Linked DNA regions of Algoriphagus machipongonensis. The protein of the gene in region 2 binds, or shares a complex with, the protein of the main gene of each other region. Links are inferred from orthologs where the notes say so. Each region holds a gene or a part of one and is shown on either strand. Other genes may lie near its edges. The genes, in order: hslV and hslU.

What was found.
Region 1: the proteins of hslU (region 2) and hslV are in contact, whole or in part, in a solved structure (PDB 1G4A), measured with the Escherichia coli proteins. The link is inferred for Algoriphagus machipongonensis from one-to-one orthologs.

Annotation. Positions count from the first base shown.
Region 1 is NZ_CM001023.1:3,444,700-3,455,294, forward strand. What follows is about bases 4,138-6,900. They hold hslV (ATP-dependent protease subunit HslV), read right to left. Parts: upstream 5,908-6,900; coding sequence 5,368-5,907; downstream 4,138-5,367. Other genes in these bases: ALPR1_RS14495 (ABC1 kinase family protein), read right to left, coding at 4,138-4,589; ALPR1_RS14500 (TetR family transcriptional regulator C-terminal domain-containing protein), read right to left, coding at 4,593-5,258; ALPR1_RS14510 (pyruvate dehydrogenase complex dihydrolipoamide acetyltransferase), read right to left, coding at 6,054-6,900. In the rest of the region: ALPR1_RS14485 (ABC-F family ATP-binding cassette domain-containing protein), read right to left, coding at 21-1,943; ALPR1_RS14490 (PQQ-dependent sugar dehydrogenase), read left to right, coding at 2,066-3,238; more of ALPR1_RS14495, read right to left, coding at 3,270-4,137; more of ALPR1_RS14510, read right to left, coding at 6,901-7,682; ALPR1_RS14515 (YheT family hydrolase), read left to right, coding at 7,803-8,762; ALPR1_RS14520 (SOS response-associated peptidase), read left to right, coding at 8,795-9,493; ALPR1_RS14525 (3-oxoacyl-ACP synthase III family protein), read left to right, coding at 9,585-10,583; ALPR1_RS14530 (hypothetical protein), read left to right, coding at 10,585-10,595. UniProt on the Escherichia coli protein: Protease subunit of a proteasome-like degradation complex believed to be a general protein degrading machinery. The complex has been shown to be involved in the specific degradation of heat shock induced transcription factors such as RpoH and SulA.
Region 2 is NZ_CM001023.1:4,100,366-4,117,964, forward strand. What follows is about bases 7,769-10,704. They hold hslU (ATP-dependent protease ATPase subunit HslU), read right to left. Parts: upstream 9,966-10,704; coding sequence 8,571-9,965; downstream 7,769-8,570. Other genes in these bases: ALPR1_RS17245 (SixA phosphatase family protein), read left to right, coding at 7,769-7,803; ALPR1_RS17250 (SDR family NAD(P)-dependent oxidoreductase), read right to left, coding at 7,800-8,534; lon (endopeptidase La), read right to left, coding at 10,078-10,704. Outside these bases: ALPR1_RS17210 (SulP family inorganic anion transporter), read left to right, coding at 1-611; ALPR1_RS17215 (serine hydrolase domain-containing protein), read right to left, coding at 651-1,940; ALPR1_RS17220 (S1C family serine protease), read right to left, coding at 2,067-3,575; ALPR1_RS17225 (Hsp20/alpha crystallin family protein), read right to left, coding at 3,741-4,169; ALPR1_RS17230 (ubiquitin carboxyl-terminal hydrolase family protein), read left to right, coding at 4,390-5,940; ALPR1_RS17235 (mechanosensitive ion channel family protein), read left to right, coding at 5,937-6,935; ALPR1_RS17240 (cold-shock protein), read right to left, coding at 7,032-7,223; more of ALPR1_RS17245, read left to right, coding at 7,312-7,768; more of lon, read right to left, coding at 10,705-12,528; RIP metalloprotease RseP, read right to left, coding at 12,907-14,226; ALPR1_RS17270 (1-deoxy-D-xylulose-5-phosphate reductoisomerase), read right to left, coding at 14,226-15,392; ALPR1_RS17275 (S1C family serine protease), read left to right, coding at 15,620-17,062; ALPR1_RS17280 (nucleotidyltransferase substrate binding protein), read left to right, coding at 17,219-17,599. UniProt on the Escherichia coli protein: ATPase subunit of a proteasome-like degradation complex; this subunit has chaperone activity. The binding of ATP and its subsequent hydrolysis by HslU are essential for unfolding of protein substrates subsequently hydrolyzed by HslV.

The DNA.
Region 1 (10,595 bases), 660 kb from region 2 along the record:
GAAAAGCAAAATAAGCATCCCTAGGCGATTGTCTCCTGAATCATAGAAATTTGATCGACCAAAGCCTCCCATTTATCATTCATTTCATTCAATTGTTTATGAAGTTCTTGATGTTTGAGCTGGGCTTTTTTTGCTTCTTCATCATCAGAATATAGGGACGGATCCGCCATTTTGGTTTCAAGCTGACTCTTACTTTGCTCTAGCTTCTCTATACTAGCTTCAACTTTAGAAAGACTTTCCTCTAATTTCTTAAGCTCTTTTTTAGCTTGATTTAGCTCAACTTGACTTTTTTGAGGGGCAGGCTTCGATTTTTTCGGAGCTTTTTCAGCTGTAGGCTCCTTTTTCTCAACTTGTTGAGATTTCCAAAAAGCATACTCTTCATAGGTACCTGGATACTCCTTTATTTCATGATCTTCTATAAACCAGATTTTATTGGCCACTCCCTTGATGAAATGTCTATCGTGTGATACCGTTACAAAAGTCCCTTCATACTGCTGTAATGCTTGAATCAAAATATTGACCGACTGGAAGTCCAAATGGTTTGTAGGTTCATCCAAAAGCAGAAAATTGGCTTCAGAAATCAAGGTTTTCGCAAGGGCTACTCTAGACTTTTCTCCTCCTGATAATACTTTTATCTTCTTAAACACATCATCATTTGTGAATAAGAAGCATCCTAAGACATTTCTGAGTTCAGTTTCTGTTTTGGCACTTCCTTCCTGACTCATCTCCTGAAGAACCTCATTTTCTAAGGTTAAAGCTTCTAATTGATGCTGAGCAAAAAAGGATTTAATAACATTGTATCCTTCCTCCCTTTCGCCATTGATCTTTTCTGAGCCATCAATGATTCTCAATAAAGTAGACTTTCCCTTACCATTTGCTCCAATCAGTGCGATCTTATCACCACGCTCAATTCTTGCTGTCGTGTTTTTCAAGATGACATTTTCCCCATAAGCTTTTGACACATGGTCTAAAACCACCACATCTCTACCTGATTGCTTTGAGAATTTAAACTTAAAATTGACAGAAACTTGATCATCCACTACCTCGTGCACTTTCTCCATGCGATCCAATGCTTTAATTCTGGACTGAACCTGATTTGATTTGGTAGCTTTGGCACGGAATCGCTCAATAAACTTTTCCGTTTGTTTAATCATTTGCTGCTGATTCTCGTAGGCATTTTGCTGAATCTCCATACGTTCTTTCTTCTCTTCCTTATAAAAGGAATAGTTACCAGAATAAAGAGTGAGAGTCTGATTTGCTACCTCCACAGTACTGCTGATGCAATTATCTAAAAATGTTTGATCGTGTGAAACTACCACTACCGCTCCTTCGTAGGTTTTAAGATAGTTTTCTACCCATTGGATGGAAGGTAAATCCAAGTGGTTGGTAGGCTCATCCAGCATTAGTAGAGAAGGCTTTTCCAATAAGAGTTTTGCGAGCATCACTCGCATCCTCCAGCCTCCGGAAAAAGTTCTTAGCGGCTTTTGCAGATCAGAGGTTTTAAAACCAATTCCTTCTAAAACCTCCTCAGCTTTTGCCTTAATTGTATACCCTTCATTTGCTTCAAACTGATCCTGAAGTTTGGCAAGTCGATCCATAATTTCCTCAGAATGATCCGTTTCCATTTGGATAAGGACTTGGTTTATTTCTTCTTGCAGATCAAGGGTTTCTTTAAAAGCTGCCAAAGCCACATCGAGAATACTATCATCAGATTGGTAAGACAGCAAGTCTTGATTTAAAAATCCAATGGTACAATCTTTTGCTTTCTGAACTTCTCCCGATGAGGGTTGAAAATCTCCAGAAATAATTTTCAAAAGTGTAGATTTACCTGTACCATTCTGACCAACCAAACCTATTTTATCTTTAGGCTTGATATGGAGGTTGGCATTTTCGTAAAGCGGACGTCCGCCGATGTAATAGGAAAGGTTGCTGATCGATAACATGCCCCAAAAATAAAGATTAACCCGTTCATATACCTTTGAAAAAAGAACATTCTGATTTTGATTAGTTTACTTACTGTAAGACAACAATAATTATGAAAAGCTTATCAACATTTACATTTTCTATGCTTTTTGCAGCAGTATCTCTGAATGCAAATGGCCAGCAAGGAGGAGAAGCTTCTCTTCAAGCGATAAAAATTAACGACGATTCCAAAAAAATTGACATTTCTCAAGCGAAAGCTGAGGTTCAGTTGGACAAACTGTCTCTACCTCCCAACTTTAAGATTGAGGTCTATGCTGCAGATGTTCCCAATGCCAGATCATTAGCTTTGAGCGAGGAAGGAATTGTCTTCGTCGGTTCACGGCAGGAAAACAAAGTCTACGCAATCGTAGATGAAGATGGAGATGGCAAAGCAGATTCCAAATACATACTGGGTGAGGAAATGAATATGCCAAATGGCGTTGCCTATAGAGATGGTGATCTTTATGTTGCTGAGGTGAACAGAATTTTAAAGTATAAAGACATCAAAAACAATTTGAGTAATCCTACTTTTGAAGTGATTTATGATGGGTACCCAACAGAATCACATCATGGTTGGAAATTTATTTCTTTTGGACCTGATGGGATGCTTTATGTACCTGTAGGAGCCCCATGTAATATCTGTGATCCTGAAGAGGATATTTTCGCTTCTATCACTAGAATTGACGTCGATGCTTCTAGTCCAAGCCCAGAAGTGTATGCGCATGGCGTGAGAAATACCGTAGGATTCGACTGGAATCCAAAGACAGGAAACCTATGGTTTACTGACAATGGTAGAGATATGTTGGGTGATGATATTCCAAATTGTGAATTGAATAAAGTAACTGCTTCAGGACAGCACTTTGGCTATCCTTTTTGGCATGCCGGAGATGTAAAAGATCCAGAATTTGGAGAAGCAGGAGGACCGAAAAGTGATTATGTAGCGCCTGCTGCCTTAATGGGACCTCACAATGCACCGCTGGGTATGAGGTTTTATGAAGGAAGTATGTTTCCAAATGCCTACCAAAACCAAATCTTTGTTGCGAAACATGGATCTTGGAATAGAAGCAAAAAAGCAGGGTACATTGTAGCCGTAGAAAAGTTAGATGCAAACTCTAATGTAGTGAGCGAAGAAACCTTTATCGAAGGCTGGCTTGATGATGCCTCGCAAGATGTTTGGGGTCGACCTGTAGATGTTCAAGCTCTACCTGATGGCAGTTTGCTTGTTTCAGATGATATGGCAGGAGTTATTTACCGGGTTACTTATACCGGAATGTAAAAATTTGAGGGAAGTTTTCACTTCCCTCTTTTTATTTTAACCAATCTGGTTTTGTGGTGATTATTTCCGCCTGCAGTTGATTTAAGAGGTTGTATAGCCCAAAATAAGTCCTGTTGATATAAAGACCGTGACGTGAGCCTCTCGCCTGCCTAGACTTCTTAAACATGGCATCATTAGAAACCCGGTCGCCTAGCAAGAAGATCTGTTCAAAAAAGCTATCATCTGAAAAATCAAAACTTTCGGAATGGAAAGGTTTCCCAAGTAAGGATATCATCTCTTTAAAAACAGATTTGAAATACTTTTGCTCCTCAGGGGTGTCTTTATCCGATATAAACTCCAAGTCGAAGAATATTTGATCCAGCTCCTCTGCATTGATCAATAAATCTCTCTTGATCAAGGAGAAATAACCTTGGTAAAAATCCTCGGGAATTACTTTTACACACCCAAAATCAATCACCCCAAGTTGATCCTTATCCTGAACAATAAAATTACCTGGATGCGGGTCTGCATGCACCTGACCAAGGTTATGCACCTGATGATGATAAAAATCCCAAAGCGCCTGTCCTATTTGATTTCTGGACTTTTGAGAGGGATTGGTTTCTAACCATTCTTTTAGATGTTTTCCATCCATCCAATCCATGGTAATAATTCTCTCTGCACTTTGCTCTTCGTAATAATTCGGGAACTTCAAATTGGGAATCTCTGAGCAAGCTGCTGAAATTTCTTTCGACCTCTCCACTTCGAGTATGTAATCCGTTTCTTCTAGCAGTTTTTCCTCAACCTCCGCCATATAATGGTCCAGCTCTCGCTCATTCATATTCAACAGCCGAAGGGCAAATGGTCGAACTAACTTCAAATCCGAACTTACTGAATCTGCAATTCCTGGATATTGAATTTTAACCGCCAGATCCTGACCATTTTTTGAGGCTTTATGAACCTGCCCTATGGATGCAGCATTAACCGCAGACCTGGTGAAAGAGTCGTACATCTGCTCTGGTGATTTTCCAAAGTACTTTTGAAAAGTCTTCACCACTAACGGATAAGAAAGCGGTGGCGCAGAATATTGAGCCATGGCAAACTTGTCCTGATAGGCTCTAGGCAATAAGTTTTTATCCATTGACATCATTTGAGCCACCTTTAATGCAGAGCCTTTCAACTCACTTAAAGACTTATAGATGTCTGTGGCATTGCTTTTATGTAGTTCATCTTTGTTGAGATCATGCTGAACGACCTTTTTGGCATAATGCTTCACATAATTTCCACCAACTTTTGCACCAGTGGAAATAAATTTTGCAGCTCGCTGCACTTTAGATACAGGAATCGAAGTCTGCTCGGTTAGGTTATCTCTCATGGCTTATTTAGACTGGTACATAAATTTTGCGAAGTCCAAAAAGGAATCCAATGCACTTTTTCCCATCAAGTCAAAAGCTAAATTGACTGACTTTTCTATCGCTGCATCTGTTTTTTCAAATCTTGGAGACCTGTCATCAAGCCAGTATTTAAAAACAAACCAAAGTTGTATCCACATGGCTTCATCGTACTTTTCGCTGATATATGGCCTCTTTGCTATCTCTTCCGTTTCCTCCCCTTCCAGAATGATGTCATTCGCGAATTCTTTGAACCTTGCCTTAAACTCACTGGTCTCTTTAGGTAGTGCGGTGATTTTTTGACTTGTACTGGAATAGACACTTAGCAAATAAGATCTATTTTTCTTCAGTTCTTCAATCCAAGTAAAGAGAAAACCAAGAAATTTTTCTCTTGCACTGTATTCATTATAAACTTCCTCCGAAGAAATTTGCTTGATCGTCTCTTCAAAAATTTCTATCCAAACAGCTGATTTAATCGCATCAAAAGAGGAATACCAAACGTAAAACTCCTCTTCTTTCAACTTAATGTCTCTCGCAAATTTAAAGATCGATTTTGGAGCTGTGCCATGTTCTAAAACATGAGACTTAAATGCGTCAAGAATGATTTTTTTATAGTCTTTCTTAGTACTTTTTTTTGTTGCGGCAGTTGTCATATGGTATACTTTTATCTATATGCTTAACTGCTAAAAGTGGCTATTGGTTTATTATTTAGGCATAAAAAAACCGGAGATAAATCTCCGGCCCTATTTTATGCTCTTTATTTTACACCACCTTTTCAATCACCAAGTTGTGATTTGTATAAATACAGACATCAGCAGCGATGTTCAAACTCTCTCTTACCATTTCTTCTGCGGACATTTGAGGAGCAAATTGTTTCATGGCACGAGCAGCAGATTGTGCATACATACTCCCAGAACCAATGGTTGCAATTTCCATATCAGGCTCTATCACATCTCCAGTCCCAGAGATAATCAAAATATCATCTTGGTCAGCTACAATCATCATTGCCTCCAGTTTGCTAAGCATCCTGTCGGTTCTCCACTCCTTGGCCAATTCAACAGCTGCTCTTTTCATATTATTCCCAAAGGCACCCAGTTTTTCTTCAAACTTCTCTAGAAGTGTAAAAGCATCAGCCGTGGAACCAGCAAAGCCAGTCACAATTTTTCCACCCTGTAAAACTCTAAGTTTCTTAACTGTACTTTTTGCTACTGTATTACCTAAAGTTGCTTGTCCATCTGCTCCAATGACTACTTCTCCATTATGACGAATTGCGACAACCGTGGTAGATTTAATTCTTTCCATATTTTCTATTTTCTAAAACTTCTAGTAAAAATCTCAGTATCCTTTATTGACTCGATTAAAACCAATTTCTGCTTTATTACCAATAACCGTACAAAAAGCAAAAAGTCCTGAAATCAGGACTTTTTGGCAGTTTAATATTTGATAGATCAGACTAGCAGTCTGATTGGATCTTCTAATAGACTCTTCAGAGAAAGTAAGAAGGCTGAGCCAACAGCTCCATCTACTACCCTATGGTCGCAAGACAGGGTTACCTTCATCACATTTCCAACTTTCATCTCTCCATTTTTCACAACTACTGTTTCCTTGATCCCGCCTACTGCTAGGATACAAGAATCTGGTGGATTAATGATCGCAGTAAATTCTTCAATACCAAACATCCCTAAGTTTGAGATAGTGAAAGTATTTCCTTCCCAATCTTTTGGTTGCAGCTCTTTATTCTTGGCCTTACCTCCTAAGGATTTTGCTTGAGTAGAAATCTGAGAAAGAGTTAGGCTGTCTGCAAAACGAATGACTGGCACTAACAATCCTTCTTCTACAGCTACGGCCATTCCAATATGAACATGATCGTTATATCTGATTTTATCTCCCAACCAACTGGAGTTCACTTTTGGGTTCTGACGCAATGCAGCAGCAGAAGCCTTAATGACCATATCGTTGAAAGAAATTTTCACCGGAGAAATCTCATTCATGCTTTTTCTCGCTTCAATCGCCTTGTCCATGTTGATTTCCATGGTTAAGTAGAAGTGAGGAGCACCAAATTTACTTTCAGCCAACCGCTTAGCAATGACTTTTCGCATTTGAGAAACCTTCTCCTCGGTAAAGCTTTCCTGACCTACAGCTGGTGCTGCACTAGCTCCTGCTTGAGGCGCTGCAGCTGGCTTGAAGTTTTCAATGTCTCTTTTGACAATTCTTCCTCCTTCACCAGATCCACTCACCTGTCGGATATCCAAACCTTTTTCTTCAGCCATTTTCTTAGCTAAAGGAGAGGCTTTTACTCTTTCACCATCAGAAGTAACAGGGGCAGATGTTGCCACAGGTTCACTATTTGATTTGGAAGATTCGGAAGTTTCTGGAGATTTTTCTGGGGCTGCTTCTTTTTTAGGTTCTGGTTCTGGCTCAGAGCTAGATGCTTTCTGTGCTTTCAGCAAAGTTTCATAGTCAGCTCCCTTTTCTCCTATGACAGCAATTACGCCATCTACAGGAACGCTATCTCCAGCTTCCACACCGATGTAAAGCAAAGTACCATCTTCGTAGCTCTCAAGCTCCATAGTGGCCTTATCGGTCTCTACTTCGGCAATGATTTCACCAGATTTGATTTCATCCCCTACCTTTTTCAACCAAGAAGCTATTGTTCCTTCTTGCATGGTATCAGACATTTTTGGCATGGTTACGACCATGGCATTAATATCCGAAACATCAATTTTTTCGGCAGGTTCTTCTGTTTTGCTTGGTTCGGCAGCTTTTTCCTCTGCTTTAGGAGACTCCTCTTTTGGTTTAGAATCTTCTGCACCATTTAACAGGTGCTCGTAATCCTCCCCTTTTTCCCCGATCACAGCGATAACGCCATTTACAGGAACTGAGTCTTTCTCTTTTACCCCAATATATAACAAGACACCTTCGTCGTAGGACTCAAGCTCCATTGTTGCTTTGTCAGTCTCTACTTCAGCCAGGATATCTCCAGGCTTAACGGTATCTCCTACTTTTTTCAACCATGCAGCGATCACACCTTCTTCCATGGTGTCGCTCATTTTAGGCATTCTAATAATTTCGGCCATGAGTTATTGCGCTCTATTCGTTTTTAAAGTGTCCAAAAATAGTTTTTATAAACTCTATATTCAAATATAAAACTAGTATTTTCCCCCTGCATTTCAGCCATCTTTCACCAACTTCCTGATATGCCCATCATTCAAAACGAAAATTACCAAAGACCAAAGTGGCTTTTTAATCGGCATTTGGAAACAATTTATCCAGCTTTGTTTCGAACTGTAAATTTGCAAAAACCTGTCAGGGAAAGAATTACAACCGATGACAAGGATTTTTTAGATTTAGATTGGTATAAACAAGAGAGTCCAAAACTAGTCATCATCAACCATGGTCTAGAAGGAAATAGTTCCCGATCCTATATTTTAGGAATGGCAAAAACTTTTCTTGAAAATAAGTTTGATGTCTTAGCTTGGAACTACCGAGGCTGCGGAGATGAATTAAATCAAACTCCAATCTTCTATCATTCTGGCGCTACCTATGACTTGAATCGAGTGATTGAACACGCGAGCCCGAATTATGAGGAGATTTATCTTGTAGGCTTTTCATTAGGCGGAAACCTCACATTGAAGTATATGGGAGAAAATGGAACCAGTACTGAAAAGATCAAGAAAGCCGTGGCAATTTCTGTCCCTCTTCATCTGAGTAGTTCAAGTCAAAAAATCTCAGAACTTGAAAACACCTTATATTCCAAACGCTTTCTCAAAACTTTGAAAGAAAAGGTTCAATTGAAGGCGAAAATCCACCCAAATGATATTCCTGTGGAAATGCTTCGTAATGTGAAAACCTTGGCGGAATTTGATAATTACTTAACGGGACCTTTGCATGGATTTGCAGATGCCGAAGAGTATTATGAGGTAAACTCCTCACTTTACTTTCTAGACAAGATTAATAAACCTACTTTGGTCTTAAATGCATGGAATGATCCTTTTCTGAGTAAACAATGTTTTCCTGTTGATTTGGCGAAAAAGTTAGAAAAAGTCTACTTCGAATTCCCAAAGAATGGCGGACATGTAGGTTTTACCAATAAAATTCCCAAAAATCCTTATTATTCAGAGCAAAGAGCTGTTGAATTTATAACACAGGATATCTAACTTCCAGTCTCTTTACCCCTAACCAAACAATCATGTGTGGACGATATTCATTGAGCAAAAGTAAAATTGAACTGGAAGAAAGATTTCAAGCTGAAATGCTGTCTGATTTCAAGCCACGATATAATGTCGCACCCACACAATTGGTCCCGGTAATTACATCGGGTAGTCCCAATGGGTTTTCATTTTTTTATTGGGGCATTACTCCGGAGTTTGGAAAAAATAAGCCAGTGTCTCAAAAGTTAATCAATGCCAAAGCAGAAACAGTGGATCAAAAGGTATCCTTTAAAAGTTCTTTTCAAAAAAGACGATGCCTTGTTCCTGCAGACGGTTTTTATGAGTGGAAAAAACTAGGCAAAAAAACTAAAATCCCCTACCGCTTTACACTGAGAGATGAGGAACTTTTCTCCATGGCCGGAATATGGGAAGAGTATGAATCCGTAAACGGAGAAACCCAACATACATTTTTGATCTTGACTACCAACCCAAACCCCATTGTCTCAGATGTTCATGACCGAATGCCGGTAATTTTATCAAAAGAGTTAGAGAAGAAATGGTTAGATGGCTATACCAGCATAGATGAATTAAAAGAACTTTTGAAACCACTTTCGGGAGACCAGATGTTGAGTTACTCAGTATCGCCATTGGTTAATTCCGTTCAGAATGATACTCCTGCGGTCATGAGAAAAACCTCTCCTATGGATCAGCATGGCAATTACACTTTGTTTGGTTAAATCCAAACCTTTTACTTCTATCGTTGTCTTTTATAGGAATACCTAAAGTATTCCGATATTTGATTCCTTTTTTTAATTAAACCCAAAGATCATGAACAATTCCAAAATATTGGGTGTAGGACATTATGTCCCTGAGCGCATCGTCACCAACGATGAGTTATCAGAAATGATGGACACCAATAATGAATGGATCGTCGAAAGGACAGGAATAGAAGAGAGAAGATGGTTTACTCCTGGATTTGACACTGTAACAAGTTTATCCAAAAATGCCTCATTAATGGCTTTGGAAAGAGCCGGACTTCAGGCGAGTGAAATAGATTTTATCGTTTTCGCCACCATAACACCTGACTACTATGTACCTGGAAATGGTGTCCTTTTACAGCGTGAGCTAGGAATCCCTGGTATAGGAGCGTTAGATATACGAAATGCTTGCTCAGGGTTTATTTATGCCCTCTCAGTGGCTGACCAGTTTATCAAAACTGGGATGTATCAAAAAATATTAGTCGTAGGAGCAGAAATTCAGTCATCAGGGCTTGATAAAAGCGATGAAGGAAGGTCCAGTGCGGTTATTTTTGCGGATGGTGCTGGCGCAGTGATCTTGGGAAAAGCAGAGAATCAAAACACAGGAATCCTGTCTACCCATTTACATGCTGACGGTACTTATGCTGAGGAGTTGTATTGTAAAGACCCTGGTAGTTCTAGAGAAGATCGTTTTTCTCAAGACTTGTTTGATTCAGGAAGTTTCTTTCTCAAGATGAATGGAAATGTCGTATTCAAACATGCGATAGTCAGGTTTATTGAAGTGATCAATGAAGCTTTGGAAGCTAATCAATTAAGTAAGGAAGAGATTGACTTATTGGTACCGCATCAGGCTAATTTAAGAATCAGTCAATACATCCAACAAAAATTGAAAATGCCAGATGAAAAGGTATTCAATAACATTATGAATCTAGGAAATACGACTGGAGCCACAATCCCTATAGCTCTTAGTGAAGCTTGGGAGCAAGGACGTATCAAAGAAGGTGACTTAGTTTGCCTTGCAGCTTTTGGATCTGGCTTCACCTGGGCTTCTGCACTTATAAGATGGTAAGATGAACTTTTC
Region 2 (17,599 bases):
TTGTAGCTTCTGTCATGCTTTTAGTATTCATCATGTTTGGTTCAAGCTTGATCGAACAAGTACCAATGGCAGCACTTACTGGTCTAATGATCATGGTTTCTATTGGAACATTTGAATGGGCGAGTTTAAGAACCTGGAATAAAATGCCAAAATCAGATGTATTTTTAATGGTCTTAGTAACCTTGGTAACTGCAGTTCTACACAACCTTGCCTTGGCAGTTTTAGTAGGTGTTATTTTAGCAGCTTTGGTATTTGCTTGGGACAATGCTAAAAGAATCCGCGCCAGAAAATATATAGACCAAAATGGTGTCAAGCATTATGAAATGTTTGGACCATTATTCTTTGGCTCTACTACAGCTTTTGCCGAAAAATTTGATGTAGCAAATGACCCAGATGAGGTGATAATTGACTTTGCTGAAAGCCGTGTCGTGGACATGTCTGCGATTGAGGCCCTAAATAAAATAACAGAGCGCTACCAAAAGGCGAATAAAAAACTTCACTTGAAGCACCTAAGCCCGGATTGTAGAAAACTCATTGAAAATGCCGATAAATTGATTGATGTCAATGTCATCGAAGACCCCAACTACAAGCTTGCGGTTGATAAGATTTAAAAAAATAAGGGTAACCATGATTTTGGTTACCCTTATTTTTTACTCTATGGCAGAAAATACCATCTGCCTAAACTTCCATCCCGATTGATCTCCAGTTCCGCCCTGAGTTTGTTTCATCAATATCCCAATGGTATTGGTAACAGGGTCTGCAAAGTATTGGGTATTAAAATATCCACCCCAATCAAAAGTCCCAAGACTCCCAATTCCACCTTTAGCAACTCCCTGCTGATCCACGAGACCAAAAGCTAAACCATAGTCTTTGCCTCCATTTCCAAGCAAATCCCCAACTTGATTCGACATGATGGTTTTAATGGTCGTCGGACTCAACAAGCGAACGCCATTATAGGTACCTCCATTTAAATACATCTGCAGGAATTTCGCATAGTCTAAAGCAGTGGAGGAAAGCCCAGCTCCTCCAGAAAAGAATGTTTTCGCTCCTTTTTTAGGATAATCTGTATCATAAAAAGTTATAGGATAAGCTTCCCATTCTCCGTCAACTTTACGATGAACTGTTACTAATCTCTCTCCTTGTGAATCGCTCAGGTAAAATCCAGTATCACTCATTCCAAGTGGATCAAAAATTCTGGTTTTTAAGAACTGGTCAAATGGCATCCCTGAAACAATTTCAATGAAATACCCCAAAACATCTAATCCTAGGCTATAAGTATACTGGCTCCCCGGGTCATGATGCAATGGCAATTTTGCCAACTTTTTGATGTTATCACTTATTTTCACAGGCTTGGTAGTAAACAAATCTACTATACCAGCTTTGTTATAAATCATCTTAAAACGCTCATCCCCATCAATCACACCATATCCAAGACCGGAAGTGTGAGTGAGCAAATCGCGAATTCTTATTTCACGGGAAGCAGGCCTACTGGAGTAGGTAGTATCTCCATATCGAAAGTTTGTCAATACCTGCGGCTGAGCAAACTCAGGGATAAATTTTGAAATTGGGTCATCCAAACTGAACTTTCCTTCTTCCCAGAGCATCATGACTGCAGTGGATGTGATGGCTTTCGATTGTGAAGCAATCCTAAAAATTTGATCCATTTCCATTTCATTCCCAGAAGGAACGTCAGCAAATCCTTTGGCAGCTTGATAAACAATCTTACCATCTTTAACTATCATAGCTACCAAGCCAGGCACCTGATTGCTACTGATGGTCTCCTCAAGCATTCCGTCAATCTTTTGTATTCTTTCTTTTGAAATACCAGGCATTACTTGATCACCCAGTGGAGTAATATTTACACTATGCTGCCCAAGCACTGGCATGGACAGTACCAAAAAGATAAATAGAAGCAGTTGAGTAGATGGGGCTATTTTCATATTGATTGGGTTTTAGAAACCTTAAGCTAATGAATTCCAATTAGTCTTCGATTTTCCTGGTGGAGAAAAAATAAAAAAAGGCAGGCCAGAAAATTCCAGCCTGCCTTATAATCAATCAATCAACAATCAATCTAATTCTACTTCAAAATAATACTCTGTACCATTTTGGAACATTCCTAGCACAACTACATCCTCACCTGATTTCTCATTTAAAACTTCTAGCAGTTGTTCTACATCAGTAATTCGGGTTCTTCCCTCATCACTAATAATGGAAGTAATAATAAATCCTGGTCTCGCTCCGGCATCTCTCCACTCAGATTCTCCAACTACACTGATCATCGCTCCACCATTTAATCTTAAACCTTCTTTAACCTGACTTTTAAGCTCTTCGAACATCATTCCACCAAACTCATAGGTTTTAGGAACTTCTTTCTTCACAATTTTGGTGTCACCTTCCATATTCTTCAAAGTGGCTTTTGTCTTATTAAGCTCTCCATCTCTTAGATATTCAATCTCCACTTGATCACCAGGTCTTTTTCTAGCCACCATTTCTTGAAGGTTAGAAACATTTTTGGTTTCTGTCCCATCCACACCAACGATGATATCACCTGACTGAAGACCAGCCTCAGCTCCACCACTATTCTCAGTTACTTCGCTTACATAGACACCTTGATCAACTCCAAAATCCTTTCCTAAAGCCTCTCCTAATTCAGGACTTACGCTTTGAATTCTCACTCCTAGCAAGCCTCTTTGAACAGTACCATATTTCATCAGGTCGTCCATTACTTTCTTGACTAAGCTTGAAGGAACAGCAAAAGAATATCCATTGAATGTTCCAGTACGAGAAGCTATTGCAGTGTTAATACCAATAAGTTCGCCTGCTAAATTCACAAGGGCTCCACCCGAGTTTCCTGGGTTTACAACAGCATCAGTCTGTAGAAAAGATTCTACCTGCATATTGTTCTCGTCACTTAAGATGTTAATGTTTCTGGCTTTGGCAGAAATGATACCTGCTGTCACAGTAGAGTTTAAATCAAAGGGATTTCCTACTGCTAACACCCATTCACCGATTTTCACGTTATCAGAATTACCAAATTTCACAAATGGTAATCCTTCATCCTCTATTTTCAATAAAGCCAAATCGGTGGTAGGATCTGTTCCCACTACTTTTGCAACATACCTTTTGTTATTCTCGAGAGAGATATCAACTTTTGTGGCATTTTCTACCACGTGATTGTTTGTCACAATGTATCCATCAGGCGATATAATCACTCCTGATCCAGAGCTTTTTCCTATGGGTCCACGACCTCTTCCTCTTTGATCTCCTTCTGGCATTGGTAAACCAAAAAATTCTTGAAGCGGGTCTTTTTGTCTATTTCCTGAAGAAGTATAAGAAACTTCACTCACGATATGTACTACTGCAGGCGTAACAACTTCTGCAGAGGCGACGAAATTAATTCCATCAGGAATAGTAAAATCTTCTCCTGAAAGTAAATTCACAAAACTTGTTTGCTGCTTTTCGTCAAAATTTGTGGCACTTTGGGGCTGTATCAAAAAGCCCACGCCTGCCAAGGCGACAATGCCTCCGATTAGAGAGGCAAGAATGATTCCGATAAAGAATTGCTTTTTGCTCATGTTGTTTTTTTATTTAGTTAACTTCCAAACGTCTTGTGGTTAAAAACGATCCAAAAATTAATCCTGATTAGCTCATTTTTACTTCAAATTAACAAGAATTAACCGCTTTTGAAGGCAGTTATGAATATAACCAAAAATAAAAGAGCAGGTTTCCCCGCTCTTCAATTATTTTACTTCAATAGCAGCTTTTACCACTTTTTTCTCTTTTTTGGGTAGAGTAACTTTCAATACTCCGTCTTCATATACCGCCGCAATATCTTCTGCGTGAATATCCTCAGGCACATAAAACGACCTGCTGAAAGAACCATATTGAGTCTCTAAACTATGGTAATTTTTACCTTCTTTTTTCTCTTCAAACTTTCGCTCTCCAGAAATCGTCAACTTACCCTCAGTTAAGTCTACTTTGAAATCTGATTTTTTGACACCTGGCACTGCTAATTGAATTTCATAGGATTTTTCATCCTCAGATACATCAACCGCAGGATTGAAATGCTTTATGGGAGTACCCATGTTTTCGTTAAAGAATTTGTCTAACATTCCGCTAAATGTATTTGGGAAATAGGGCTCTGTTTGATTAAATCTTACTAGTTTCATTTTTATATTGGTTTAGTGTTTAAGTTTTTTACTTCTAATTAGAAAAATCTGTTCCAAGCCAATTTTCAAGTCATTTCGTCAGGAAAAACTAGAATTCATTTAGAAATAGTGTCAATATGGCTTATTTTTAAGCGAAATCAACTTTAAAAAGGCTTTCCAAAAGCGCTGTTTTTATTCTAAATCTTTAAAAATCCCTATATTAACTTCATAAAACCTATATATGAAACACGCCATTGTTCTAGCATTCTTTACGCTGATACTTTTTCCGGATTTAATGGCCCAACAGGAAAGTTCAGAAGCTGATAGTGTAGCCCAAAGTGATATCGACTCTGAAAGCAACTCTTTAATAGACAGTTTATTTATTAAAACGGACACCATCCAAACTGAAACAGAAAGTTATCAAACCTTAGGTTCTGTTTTAAATAAAGTAATCAACAAGGCACAGCAACATGCGATTTCGCTAAGTGAAATAAAACTTAAACTCTCGGAAGATTTTGATACAGTAAGGTTAAGTAAAGACCTTCCATCTATTCATGACTTAGCTATCAACATTAAAGGGAATGTTATTGAGGATCAAGAATTTATCAACTTAAGATATTTAAAAGGCTTAGACAATTTGATTAATACATTAAATGAAGTTAATCAAGGACATATAAAAGAAATCAACGATCGAGTAAATGAATTCAATGACTTGAACATTAAGATTACTGAAATAAAATCTGACAGCTTATTCAATCTTTCTCTAAGAGATTCAACTCTCGTTCCCATTATTAATTCTGAACTTAAAACTCTTAGAAACACTCTTAAAAGTATAGACAGCACTTATCTAAACAAGGAAATCACATTAGTGAAATTTCAAGCAGCTGCCAGTGAAAACGCAATTTTGTTGATGGAGCTAAGGGAATTTTTGATTTCTAACCAGCGAAGATTAGCTGAGGAGTCATTGACCAAAGAAATCAATTACCCATGGGAACCCTCAAAAAATGAACAGCCCTTAACATTTTTTGAAATCACCAAGCAGTCAACCCTGATTAATTTTCTTATCCTTGTTTTGTTCCTTGGGAGAAATTACATCGCTTTTATACTAACAGTTTTAGTCTTTATAAGCGTATACATATTTTTAAAGAGGGTAGTCAAAAGGATTTCCAATGAAAATGAATTTGCCAGCCTCATACTGGATCGGGTTAAATATTTCAAAAATCATACTTTAGCAGCCACCTTTGTGCTTCTGATACCCTTTTTCTTTGTTTTCTTTCATAAACCTCCTTTGATTTTTGCTTCCCTGCTTTCTCTCCTTCTTACTATAGGTTCAGTTTATTTAGTCAAAGGTCAGTTCGGAAAGCAATTCCATAAATATTTTCTCCTCTTTTTAACTCCTTACATTTTAATTGCTTTAAGTGGTCTCCAATGGAAAATAGCTTACCAAGAAAGATGGTTTATACTTTTATGCTCCATTTTATTTATCACCATGGGCATCTTAATTCTCAAAGACTTAAGATTCAAAAAGTTCACTGGTTCCAAGTTTTTAAGAATAGCCACCATCTTTTTATTGATTTTTCAGACTGCTAGTCTGGTTTTAAATATTATTGGCAGGTTTAACCTATCTAAAACCTTTGCCGTGACAGGAGCCGTAAATTATTACAGAGCGGTCGGATTGTTTCTGTTTATTTTGGTCACAATGGAGGCAGTTTACCTGATCATTGAATACAATAAAAAGGAACCAATGGTTTCACTTCGTTTTTTGATTTCCAGGACCTCCAAAAGCGGATGAAAGGCTTATTAATTGCCTTTTCTCTTTCAATATGGACTTATGGACTTGTTTGGCATTTAGGACTCTATGATAAATTTTACAACAGCATAGAGGGTTTCCTAACGACCAATCGAACACTTGGAAATACTGAGTTCCAGTTTGGGAGCATTTTATTATTCATCATCATACTTTACATCTCCACCTTCCTAGCAAATAACATTGCCTATTTCGCTTCCATGAAGGATCAAAGTACCACTCGGACCAGAAAACAGCGACTGGGGAGTTCTGTACTGTTAATCCGTCTAGGGATTGTCTTTTTAGGCTTTTTTATAGCGGCTACGGCAGCTAAAATCCCCTTAGATAGCATAGCTATAGTTTTGGGAGCCCTGTCTGTGGGTATTGGTTTTGGTTTACAAACTATCATCAATAACCTTGTTTCAGGTATCATTTTGGCCTTTGAAAGACCCATACAAATTGGGGACGAAATAGAAGTAGGACAAAACATAGGTACCGTCAAAGATGTGGGTATCCGGGCCAGTAAAATCCAGGCTTACGATGGCTCTGAAGTAGTTATCCCCAATGGAGACTTATTATCCCAAAGCCTTATCAACTGGACCTTATCTGATAAACGCCGAAGAATAGAGCTTTTTGTAGGTGTGGGATATGGCTCAGACATGAAAAAAGTGAAATCCGTTATTGAAGGCGTATTAGACAGAGATAAAATCCTTAAAGCGCCAAGCCCAAGGGTGTTGATGCAAGACTTTGGATCTTCCTCCGTAGATTTCAGACTTCTTTTTTGGGTTGAAACCATGGACATTTGGATCGATATGCGATCCGAAGTAATGAATGCAATCTTTGAAGCTTTCGGAGAAAACGACATAGAAATCCCGTTCCCAAAGAGAGACCTCTATATCAAAGGATTACCCGGTATGTGGAAAGAAAAAATCAGCGGGCCTGGAGAAGGTTTGCCATCAGATCTAAAAGATATAGACGAAGAACCACCTACTCAAGAATAATCTCTTCGGTAGATTCTAACCGTTCTCAAAAATCAAAAAAACCCCTGAAAAATTTTATCAGGGGTTTTTTGTGCACTCTAATTTCAAAATCTATAATTATGCGATTTTAACATTAATTGCATTAGGTCCTTTTTTGCCATCTTTGATGTCGTAAGTTACTTTGTCATTTTGAGCAACCTTGTCGACTAGGCCGGTAGCATGAACGAAGATGTCGCTTTGAGTTTCGTCATCAACGATAAAACCAAATCCTTTGGCATCGTTGTAAAATTTTACTGTTCCGGTAAACATAATAAATTGTGATAAATTGTAATTGAAAGTACGCTAAATGTAAATATTCCTTGAAACAAAACAAAACAATCATTTTTTATTTGAAGAAATGAAAAAAATAATTTTGATAAGGCACGGAAAATCAGCATGGAATAATCCATTCTTGCAAGATCACGACAGACCATTGGCCGAGAGAGGGCTAAGAGATGCACCAAAGATGGCAATGCGTTTAAAAAACAGAGATGTCAAGCCGGATCTATTTTTGACCTCCACAGCCAATAGAGCCATGAAAACCGCGGAGATTACTGCCGAGGTTTTAGGGCTTCCAGTGAAAATCATTCATTCTGAACCGCAATTATATCATGCCTCTCCTGAAATAATCCTAAAAATAATCAGGAATCAAAATGATAAATACAAGACAATCTTGGTTTTTGGTCATAACCCAGGCTTCAATTATTTTATTGAATTAATGGGAGAAGACATAAACAACTTACCCACTTCCGGGCAATTTGGATTTACTTTTAAAACTGAAAAGTGGGAGAATATCTCTCCTCAAAATGCTAGCTTTTGGTTCTTTGATTTTCCTAAAAAATCAACCTAAGGCAAATCAAACTTTCTTACATCCTGGATGACATCTTGAAACTTTGAGGGATTATCAAATAAGTAGGCGATTTTCTGCGCAACTAGTCCCGGACTACTCAATTTATTATCTTTTTTAAAATCAATAAACTTATCTAATTCGGGAAAATCCTCCACAGTAGATTCGCGAATTTCTCCTTGCATCCCAGTATCTACTATACCCGGGGCCAAACTGAAAAAATGAAAATTATCTGACGCACTCTCTTTTGCAGCAACCTCTGTAAACATAGCCAATGCAGCTTTGGTACTACAGTAGCCAGACCAACCTGCCACTGGTCGAAATGCAGCCCCCGAACCAATATTACAAATGATTTTCTCAAAAGACTTTTCCTTGTATCGTTTGATAAAAGCATTGGTCAGGTACATGGGAGCAAGCAAATTCACATTGACTTGAGAGCGTAGCGCTTTTGGGTTTACTTTTCCCAGTGATTTGATTTTACCTATCCAGCCAGCATTATTTAGCAGTATGATCCTATCAAATTCTTCATCAGGAAAGATCTGATCCAACTTAGACTCTAAAATATCCAAATCAGCCAAATCCAGGCTCAATTGCTGGAGCGTAGGTGATTTGATCTCTAATTTTGTTCGGGAAATCGCCAAAATTTGAAAAGAATCCTGCTTCAGATAGTAATCTAAAACCGCTTTCCCTAAACCCTGGCTATGACCTGTGATGATAAGGAGTGATTTCTTCATAATAAAAAAAGGCACCAAATGATGCCTTGTTTTTTGTTATAAAATATATTGTGAAAGATCTCGGTTTTGAACCAGCGAGGATAGTCTTTCCTGCACCATTTCTTTCGTTACCATGATCTTAGAATTTGCCTTTATGGTATCTGGAACGTCAAACAAGAAGTCATTTAACAAGTGACTCATAACCGTATGAAGTCTTCTGGCGCCGATATTTTCAACCTCTTGATTGATTAAAAAGGCCAATCTTGCTATTTCATCGATTGATTCTTCATTGAACTCCAAATAAACTTCTTCCGCCTCAAACAATGCTTGGTACTGCTTAGTCAAAGCATTCTTTGGCTCTCTCAGGATCATCGCAAAATCCTCCTGAGTTAAACTCTGAAGCTCCACTCTAATCGGGAATCTACCTTGCAACTCAGGAATCAAATCAGATGGTTTAGCCACATGAAATGCTCCTGCCGCGATAAACAAAATATGATCTGTATTGATGACACCATATTTGGTATTTACAGAAGACCCTTCAACAATCGGAAGCAAATCTCGCTGTACACCTTCTCTGCTGACATCAGGTCCACCTCCATTTTTACCTGATTTGGAAGCAATCTTATCTATTTCATCAATGAAAATTATTCCATTGTTTTCAGCCAGCTTAATCGCCTCTTCCTTAACCTCATCAAAATCAATCAATCTGGAAACTTCTTCTTCCATCAAGACTTTTCTAGCCTCAGAGATACTCAGCTTTCTCTTTTTGGTCTTTTTCGGCATCATACCCCAAATCATGTCCTGAAGACCAGCCATGCTCGCATCGTCAATCATACCATTGCCAATCATGCCTATTCCTGTTGGAGAAGAGGCTTTGACATTGATTTCGACCTTCCTATCATCCAACTCTCCATTTCGAAGCTTCTCGCGGAACCTTTCTCGGGTTCTTTCATTTAACTCTTCATCCGTATTTGGCTCAGAATTGGTATCTGCAGGAACTGCATTTCTTGTGAAACCGGCACTTTTTACAGGTGGAATCAAAATATCCAAAATCAATTCCTCTACAGCCTCAGCCGCTTTCGCTTTGACGGCTTCATTTTTCTCTTCTCTGACCAAAGCCACGGCTTGCTCTACCAAATCTCTCACCATGCTCTCTACATCTCTTCCCACATATCCTACTTCGGTGAATTTGGATGCTTCTACTTTTGTAAAAGGTGCATTCGCTACTTTCGCCAGTCTTCTGGCAATTTCAGTTTTTCCCACACCAGTAGATCCGATCATCAAGATATTATTTGGTACAATATCTTTCTGGATGTCAGATTTGACCATTAATCTTCGAATTCTATTTCTCAGTGCAATGGCAACATTTCTCTTGGCATCTTTTTGACCTATGATATATTTATCTAACTCACCAACAATCTGTCTGGGAGTAAGTGATATGATTTGCTCCATGATAATATGTTAATTCAACTGTTAGGCTTTAATCTGTAACCAAAACCTAAAGCTGAAAGTGAAAATATGGTAACTCAGAAAGGACAAAGCATCGCCTGTCCTTCCTTTCGCTTTATGATTTAGTCTCAGGTGACAAAGTGAAAGTCAAAGGTCTTGCAACCTTGGTCTTCAACAGTGCTATTTCCAACACCTCGTCTACCCGATCTACAAAATGAAAATCTATACCCGTAACATATTGAGGGTCGATTTCCTCTATGTCACGCTTATTCTTTTTACAAAGAATAATTTCCTTGATACCGGCTCTTTTCGCAGCCAGAATCTTCTCTTTAATACCTCCTACAGGCATCACCTTACCAATTAGGCTTATCTCACCCGTCATGGCTACCTTGGCTTTGATTTTACGCTGTGTAAACACAGAAGCCATCGCAGTCAACATGGTAATCCCTGCGGATGGACCATCTTTTGGAACTGCTCCAGCAGGAACGTGAATATGTAAATCATATTGATCAAAGATTCTATGATCAATACCCAAAGTTTCTGCTTTTGATTTCAGGTAAGAAAGAGCTGTAACCGCGGATTCTTTCATAACATCTCCCAGTTGTCCAGAGAGTGTTAATTTCCCTTTACCTCTACTGAGGCTAGATTCTATAAATAAGATTTCTCCTCCTACACTGGTCCAAGCTAGGCCTGTCACAACTCCAGCCACAGAATTATCTTCGTAGGTCTCTTTATCGAAAATCTCAGAACCTAGTATTTTTCGCACTGCATCAGGAGTGATTTTTGGACTGTACTCCTCCTCCATCGCAATGGACTTTGCAATATTTCTAATCACTTTCCCGATCGCTCTTTCAAGGCTTCTTACACCTGACTCACGAGTATAATCCTCTATGATTTTTACCAAAGAAGCTTTATTGAAGGAAATATCTTTGGACTTCAAGCCGTGTTCTTTGCGTTGCTTTGGCACCAAGTGACGCTTCGCAATTTCCACTTTCTCCTCTTGAGTATAACCTGTCACTTCAATGATCTCCATACGATCACGTAAGGCAGGCTGAATACTATCCAAAGAGTTTGCTGTGGCGATAAACAGGACTTTGCTTAAGTCATATTCCACTTCCAAGTAATTATCCAGGAAAGTACTGTTTTGCTCTGGATCCAAAACCTCAAGGAAAGCAGAAGAAGGATCTCCTCTAAAATCAGAAGATAGCTTATCGATCTCATCCAACACATAAACTGGATTTGAAATCTTCACCTTCTTCATGTTTTGAATGATCTTCCCTGGCATAGCACCCACATAGGTTTTTCTATGACCTCGGATTTCTGCTTCATCATGCAGTCCTCCCAGAGACATTCTTATGTATTTTCTTCCCAAAGCTGCTGCAATAGATTTCCCTAAGGAAGTTTTACCTACTCCAGGAGGGCCATACAAGCATAAAATCGGGCCTTTTAAGTCATTTTTCAGCTTCAAAACTGCCAGATACTCAATGATTCTTTCTTTGACTTTTTCCAAACCAAAATGGTCTTTATCCAAAATAGCTTTGGCATTTTTTAAGTCAAAATTATCCTGAGTAAACTCATTCCATGGCAATTCAACCATGGTTTCGGCATAATTCAATGCAATTGGATATTCTGCTGCTGAAGGGTTTATTCTCAGGATTTTATCCAGTTCTTTTTCAAAGTGTTTCTTCACTTCTTCTGGCCATTTTTTCAAATCCCCTCGAGCACGTAAATCTTCCACCTCTTTTTCTGGACCTTCTTCACCCAGTTCGGTTTGAAGCACCTTCATCTGCTGGCGGAGAAAATAATCCCTTTGCTGCTGATCGATATCGGTATGTACTTTCTTTTGAATCTCCGACTTCAACTCCAGCATTTGGATGTCCTTCATCATAAATTCCAACAACAATGTAGCTCGGTCCACTCCATCATTGATCTCCAATAATCTTTGCTTGGACTCTACCGCAGCATTGATATTAGAAGACAAGAAATGTGTTAAGAAAGAAGTGTTGTCAATATTATCAAGAGCTACCTGAGCTTCTCTTGGAATTTCCGGGTTCAGATGTAAAATCCTTGTAGCGGCTTCCTTTAAAGACTCCTCTAAAGCTCTGATTTTCTTAGAGCTTTTAGGGAAGTTCTCTTCCAGATAGTTCACTTTAGCAATAAAATAAGGATCATCCGTCACTTGCTCATTGATCTCGAATCTCTTTTTACCCTGGATAATAATGGTAGTATTTCCATCAGGTAAAACGATCATCTTTATGATTTTGGCAAGAGTACCTACTTGATAAATATCATCCCAGGCTGGATCATCAATATTAGGGTTGATCTGTGCACAAACACCGATCAACTTATTCCCTTTCTGGGCTTTCTTTACCAAACGTATAGAACGCTGCCTTCCAACTGTAATCGGAATGACTACACCTGGAAATAAAACAGTATTTCGGACAGATAAAATAGGAAGTTCATCCCCATAAGATTCAGTTCCTTGCTCCTCATTTTCATCATCGGTAATCAATTGGATCAGATCACCTTCTCCGGCAAATTCACCGGTCATTAAATTTTGGAACATTGGATTTTCGAATTGACTCATATAGACATAATGACAGACGGTCTGTCAGGATTTAGCTAACTTATTAGAAGTAACCTTTAAATCAAAAGGTAGCTGCTATAAGGTCAAGGTGTATGCCAAAAGAGGATCTTGCCAGATTGGCAGGCAATCGCTGTTGCATTTAGACTTGACCCGTTTACGATAAGTTTATCTTTAAAACGACAGCTTTAAGCGAAGGGAGATAATTTACAAATTATTTACTCCACCCACCTTCCTACTTTACTGGCAAACTCTATAAAAGTTTAGTAAAGCGCACTTCTTTTTATTTCAATTAAATCCCTGTCGGCATAAAAAAAACCGGAGCTTTCACCCCGGTTTCTAATTGATATTTTGATTGGATTAGTCTCCAGTAAATAACTTCAGAACGTCATTTCCAATGGCAAAAACCATGATTGCTAAAAGGATAACCATTCCTACTTTTTGTGCATTCTCAAGGAATGAATCAGAAGGAGCTCTTCCAGAAATCATCTCATAAAGCAAAAACATCACATGCCCTCCATCTAATGCTGGAATTGGAAGCAAGTTCATAAATGCCAGCAACATAGAGATCAAACCTGTAATGGTCCAGAATTTACCCCAGTCCCAGATATCCCCATAAATTTTTGCCATTCCAATAGGACCACTTACATTCCTGGCAGAAACTTCTCCAGTGAACATTTTCCCCATGGCAACAGCATTATTTATCACCACTGAAAATGCTTTACCAGTCCCTTTGACTATAGCTTCTTGAAACCCATATTTTCTACGAACAGGCTCAATTAAGGCGTTAACGGCAATATCTATGGTACCTCGGTCTGTGACAGCGACTTGGGTTTGAGTAGTATCTCCACCTCTCAACAAGGTCACTTCTGCATTTTGATTTTTAGACTCAGCCAAAGCAGTTTGCAACTGGTCAAAATATTGAATCTCCTGCCCATTGATGGCAATGATTTTATCGTCTGTTGTAATACCTGCTTTTTCAGCTGCACCACCCTTATCGATTACAGATAATTGGAATGGATACCTAATATCCACAAATTCATCGAGTGATTTTTTACTACTAAATGAATTAATAAACCCTCTTGGAATATCTACTTTTATGGTTTCCCCATCACGAATCACGGTATAATAACCGTCACCTTCCAATAAGGCTCCGGGTCCTGAAAGCTCACTTAAGCTAACATAAGGCTCACCATTCAAGTCCACTATCTTATCACCAGTTTGCAAGCCAATGGACTGCCCTAAATCATAAGCGACAATACCATTTTCAATTACCTGATCTCTCGAAAAATAGGTTTCCCCATTATTATAGACCATTACCACAAAAATGATAATTCCGGTAATCACATTGACTATGATCCCTCCTAGCATAACAATCAATCTTTGCCATGCAGGCTTAGCTCTAAACTCCCAAGGTTGCGGTTCAGCAGCAAGCTGCTCGGTATCCATGGACTCATCCACCATTCCGGAAATCTTCACAAAACCACCTAGCGGAATAGCTCCAATTGAATATTCTGTTTCTCCCCATTGAAATCCAGCGATTTTCGGAGGGAACCCGATAGAAAATTTTTCTACTCTCATGCCAAACATCTTGGCTGTGAGCAAGTGACCCAACTCATGCAATCCTACCAGGATAGACAATCCCAGGACCAGCTGACCCACCATTATTAATGTATCCATTATACTTTACGCTTAATTAATTGTTCTGTAATTTCTCTCGCACGTCTGTCCGTTTCCACATAATCCTCAAGATTAGGCTGTAAGATAAACTCAGTTTTCGAAAGTGTCTCCTCTATCAGGTCTGACATTTCCAGAAAACCTACCTCATCTTTTAAAAATGACGCTACTGCTATTTCATTTGCTGCATTCAGGATACAAGGAGCATTCCCTCCTTTTGCTAATGCATCGTATGCCAATTGTAAATTCTTAAATGTTTTCAAATCCGGCTGCTCAAATGTCAATTGAGGATACTGCATGAAATCAAATCTCTCAAAATCACTTTTCAGTCTATCAGGAAAACTCAGTGCAAACTGAATTGGAATACGCATATCTGGCAATCCAAGTTGTGCTTTTAATGACCCATCCTCAAATTGAACCAATGAATGTACGATACTTTGAGGGTGAACAATCACTTCAATCTGATCTGTTTGAAGTCCAAAAAGCCATTTTGCTTCTATCACTTCCAGTCCTTTATTCATCATAGAAGCTGAGTCAATGGTGATTTTGGCTCCCATATCCCAGTTGGGATGCTTCAAGGCCTGAGCTTTGGTTACTGACTCCAAATAAGCTCTATCCTTACCTCTAAAAGGTCCACCTGAAGCAGTAAGGATAATTTTCTCAATAGGATTCTGGAACTCTCCAACCAAACATTGGAAAATAGCCGAATGCTCTGAATCTACCGGGTAAATATTCACACGATTTTCCTTAGCCAGAGCAGTAATTATCTCGCCTGCCACAACTAAGGTCTCCTTATTGGCCAGTGCAATTTGTTTCCCTGCCTTGATCGCCTGTATCGTTGGAATCAGTCCTGAATACCCCACCAATGCAGTCAAAACCACATCGATGGTTTCCATCTCCACTACTTGTGCGATGGCTTTTTGACCGGCATATACTTTTATATCATGAGGTATTAGTGCCTCTTTTACTGTCGTGTATAGAGATTCATTGCCTATCACCACAGCATTTGGATTAAATTCCAATGCCTGCTGGATCAATAAATCAGCATTGTTTTGAGCAGTAAGTACTTCAACGATGAATTCTGAAGAATGCTGGCGAATTACCTCCAAGGTTTGAGTACCGATACTTCCTGTACTACCCAAGATGGCTACGCGCTTTTTTTCTGTCATTCTTTTAGTTTTGAGGGCAAAATAAATATTCCTGAATTTAGGCATTTACCCAATGAGCTGACAAAATTACAAGATGCCTAGACTTTTCCTTGTACAAACCGTCAGTTTTTCCCAAATGGGCTAATTTTTGCTCATTTTTTTTATTAAAAGGGCTACACTTTCTTAAAAAGTGTGAAGTCTTCCAACACATTTTTCTTCACTACGTCAAATTGATAAATTCATTAATTATGAAAAGTCTTATCAAAACTACCGGAGTATCTTTCCTAGCGGGACTTGCAGGAGCTGCAGTTTGGACCCAATTAAACTTGAACGAACCAGCTTATCCACCCAGCTTTTCGACCCACAATAATCCAGAGATGAGCTTGGTCTCCAATTGGGATAAACCCTCGACCAGTACAAGGACCAACCCTCCACTATCATTTGTGGAAGCCTCAGAAAACAGTACTCAATCAGTAGTCTTTATCAAAAACTTTTCTGGTACAGACCCAAGAAGGTACTCCATGTTTGATTACTTCTTTGGTTCTGGACCTTCTCAACAAGTAAGTTCTGGTTCTGGAGTGATCATTTCGGAAGACGGGTACATCGTCACCAACAATCATGTCATCGACCGGGCTGAAACAATAGAAGTCATTCATCAGAAAAAAACATATAAAGCCAAGCTTGTAGGCACAGATAAGAACACGGATATAGCGGTCCTCAAAATAGAAGCAACTAACCTCCCTGCTATTAAAAAGGGAAGTAGTAGAAACCTTCAAATAGGCGAATGGGTTTTGGCGGTAGGAAACCCTTTTAACCTCACTTCTACTGTAACTGCCGGGATTGTCTCAGCAAAAGAGCGTCAAATCAATATTCTTGGAGGAGATTTCCCTTTGGAAAGTTTTATACAGACCGATGCACCAATTAATCCAGGAAACTCTGGAGGAGCTTTGGTGAATGTGAATGGAGAATTGGTTGGAATCAATACCGCAATTCTTTCACGTACAGGATCCTACACAGGTTATGGGTTTGCTGTTCCCGTGGACATCGCTATGAAAGTTTCCAATGACCTCATCGAATACGGAGAAGTTCAAAAAGCTATCCCGGGCATTGAAGCGGTAGAAATCACACCAGAACTCGCTGAGGAAATGAACATCAACACCTTAAATGGAGTGATCGTCACACATGTAGTCAGGGATGGGGCAGCCGAAGAAGCTGGATTACAAAGGAATGATGTGATAACCAAACTTGGGAACCAAGAGATTTCCGGAATGGGTAGCTTTGAGGAAGCCCTATCTTATTATTATCCTGGACAAAATCTGCCCATCACCTATTCGAGAAACGGCAATCAAAAAACTGCTCAACTTAAACTCCAAAACCTCGAAGGTGGAGAAGGGATTCTTAAAAGAGAGTACTACAGTTCCACATTATTAGGAGCAAAACTAGAAGCGGTCAACACGATCGAAAAAGATAAAATGGGGATAGATTATGGGATCAAAATTACCGGTATGACGAGAGGATACCTTAGGGATTTAGGTCTAAGAGAAGGGTTTATTATCACTCAAATCAATCGTGAGCCTGCACTTGACCCTAAAACTGTCGGCAAATTCCTGGAAGATTATAGTGGTAAATTGCTGTTAGAAGGAGTTGCAACGAGTGGGCAACCATTTATGCAAAGTTATTCTATTCGATAATATATTTTGGGGAGCCAAGGAATGTCTCATGGCTCCCCATATTACCTGCTTCTTAAATGGATAAAAGTCGAATTATTGATCCATTTTTTAATAGTAAATCAAGTCATTTTTCGTAATTTAAATCAGAAACTTTTGATGACTTTATTTTAGAAACCCATGAAGACCCTACCACAATCCTGTGAACAATGCTTGGAAGAATTTGATTCTGCATTGGAAGACTTGAGGGTGTACCTTCAACGAGCAAAGAAAAATGGCTTACCGGAGCCTCAGGCACGCGAGCTTATTGTCACCTTTGAGGTTGCTCACGAATTAGCTTTAAAATTGATGTCAAAGTTTCTTCTGAAACAGGGCAAAGGCCCCTATTCAGGTTCCAGAGATTTGACTGCAGAGGCTTTTCATGCCGATATCATAGATGACGGTCAAGGCTGGCTGGACATTGTTATCGATAGAATTAAATATAATCCAGTTTATGAGATTGATACGCAAGAAAAGTTTCTGCATAACATTCAGCATAAATACATTCACTTATTCGAGCGA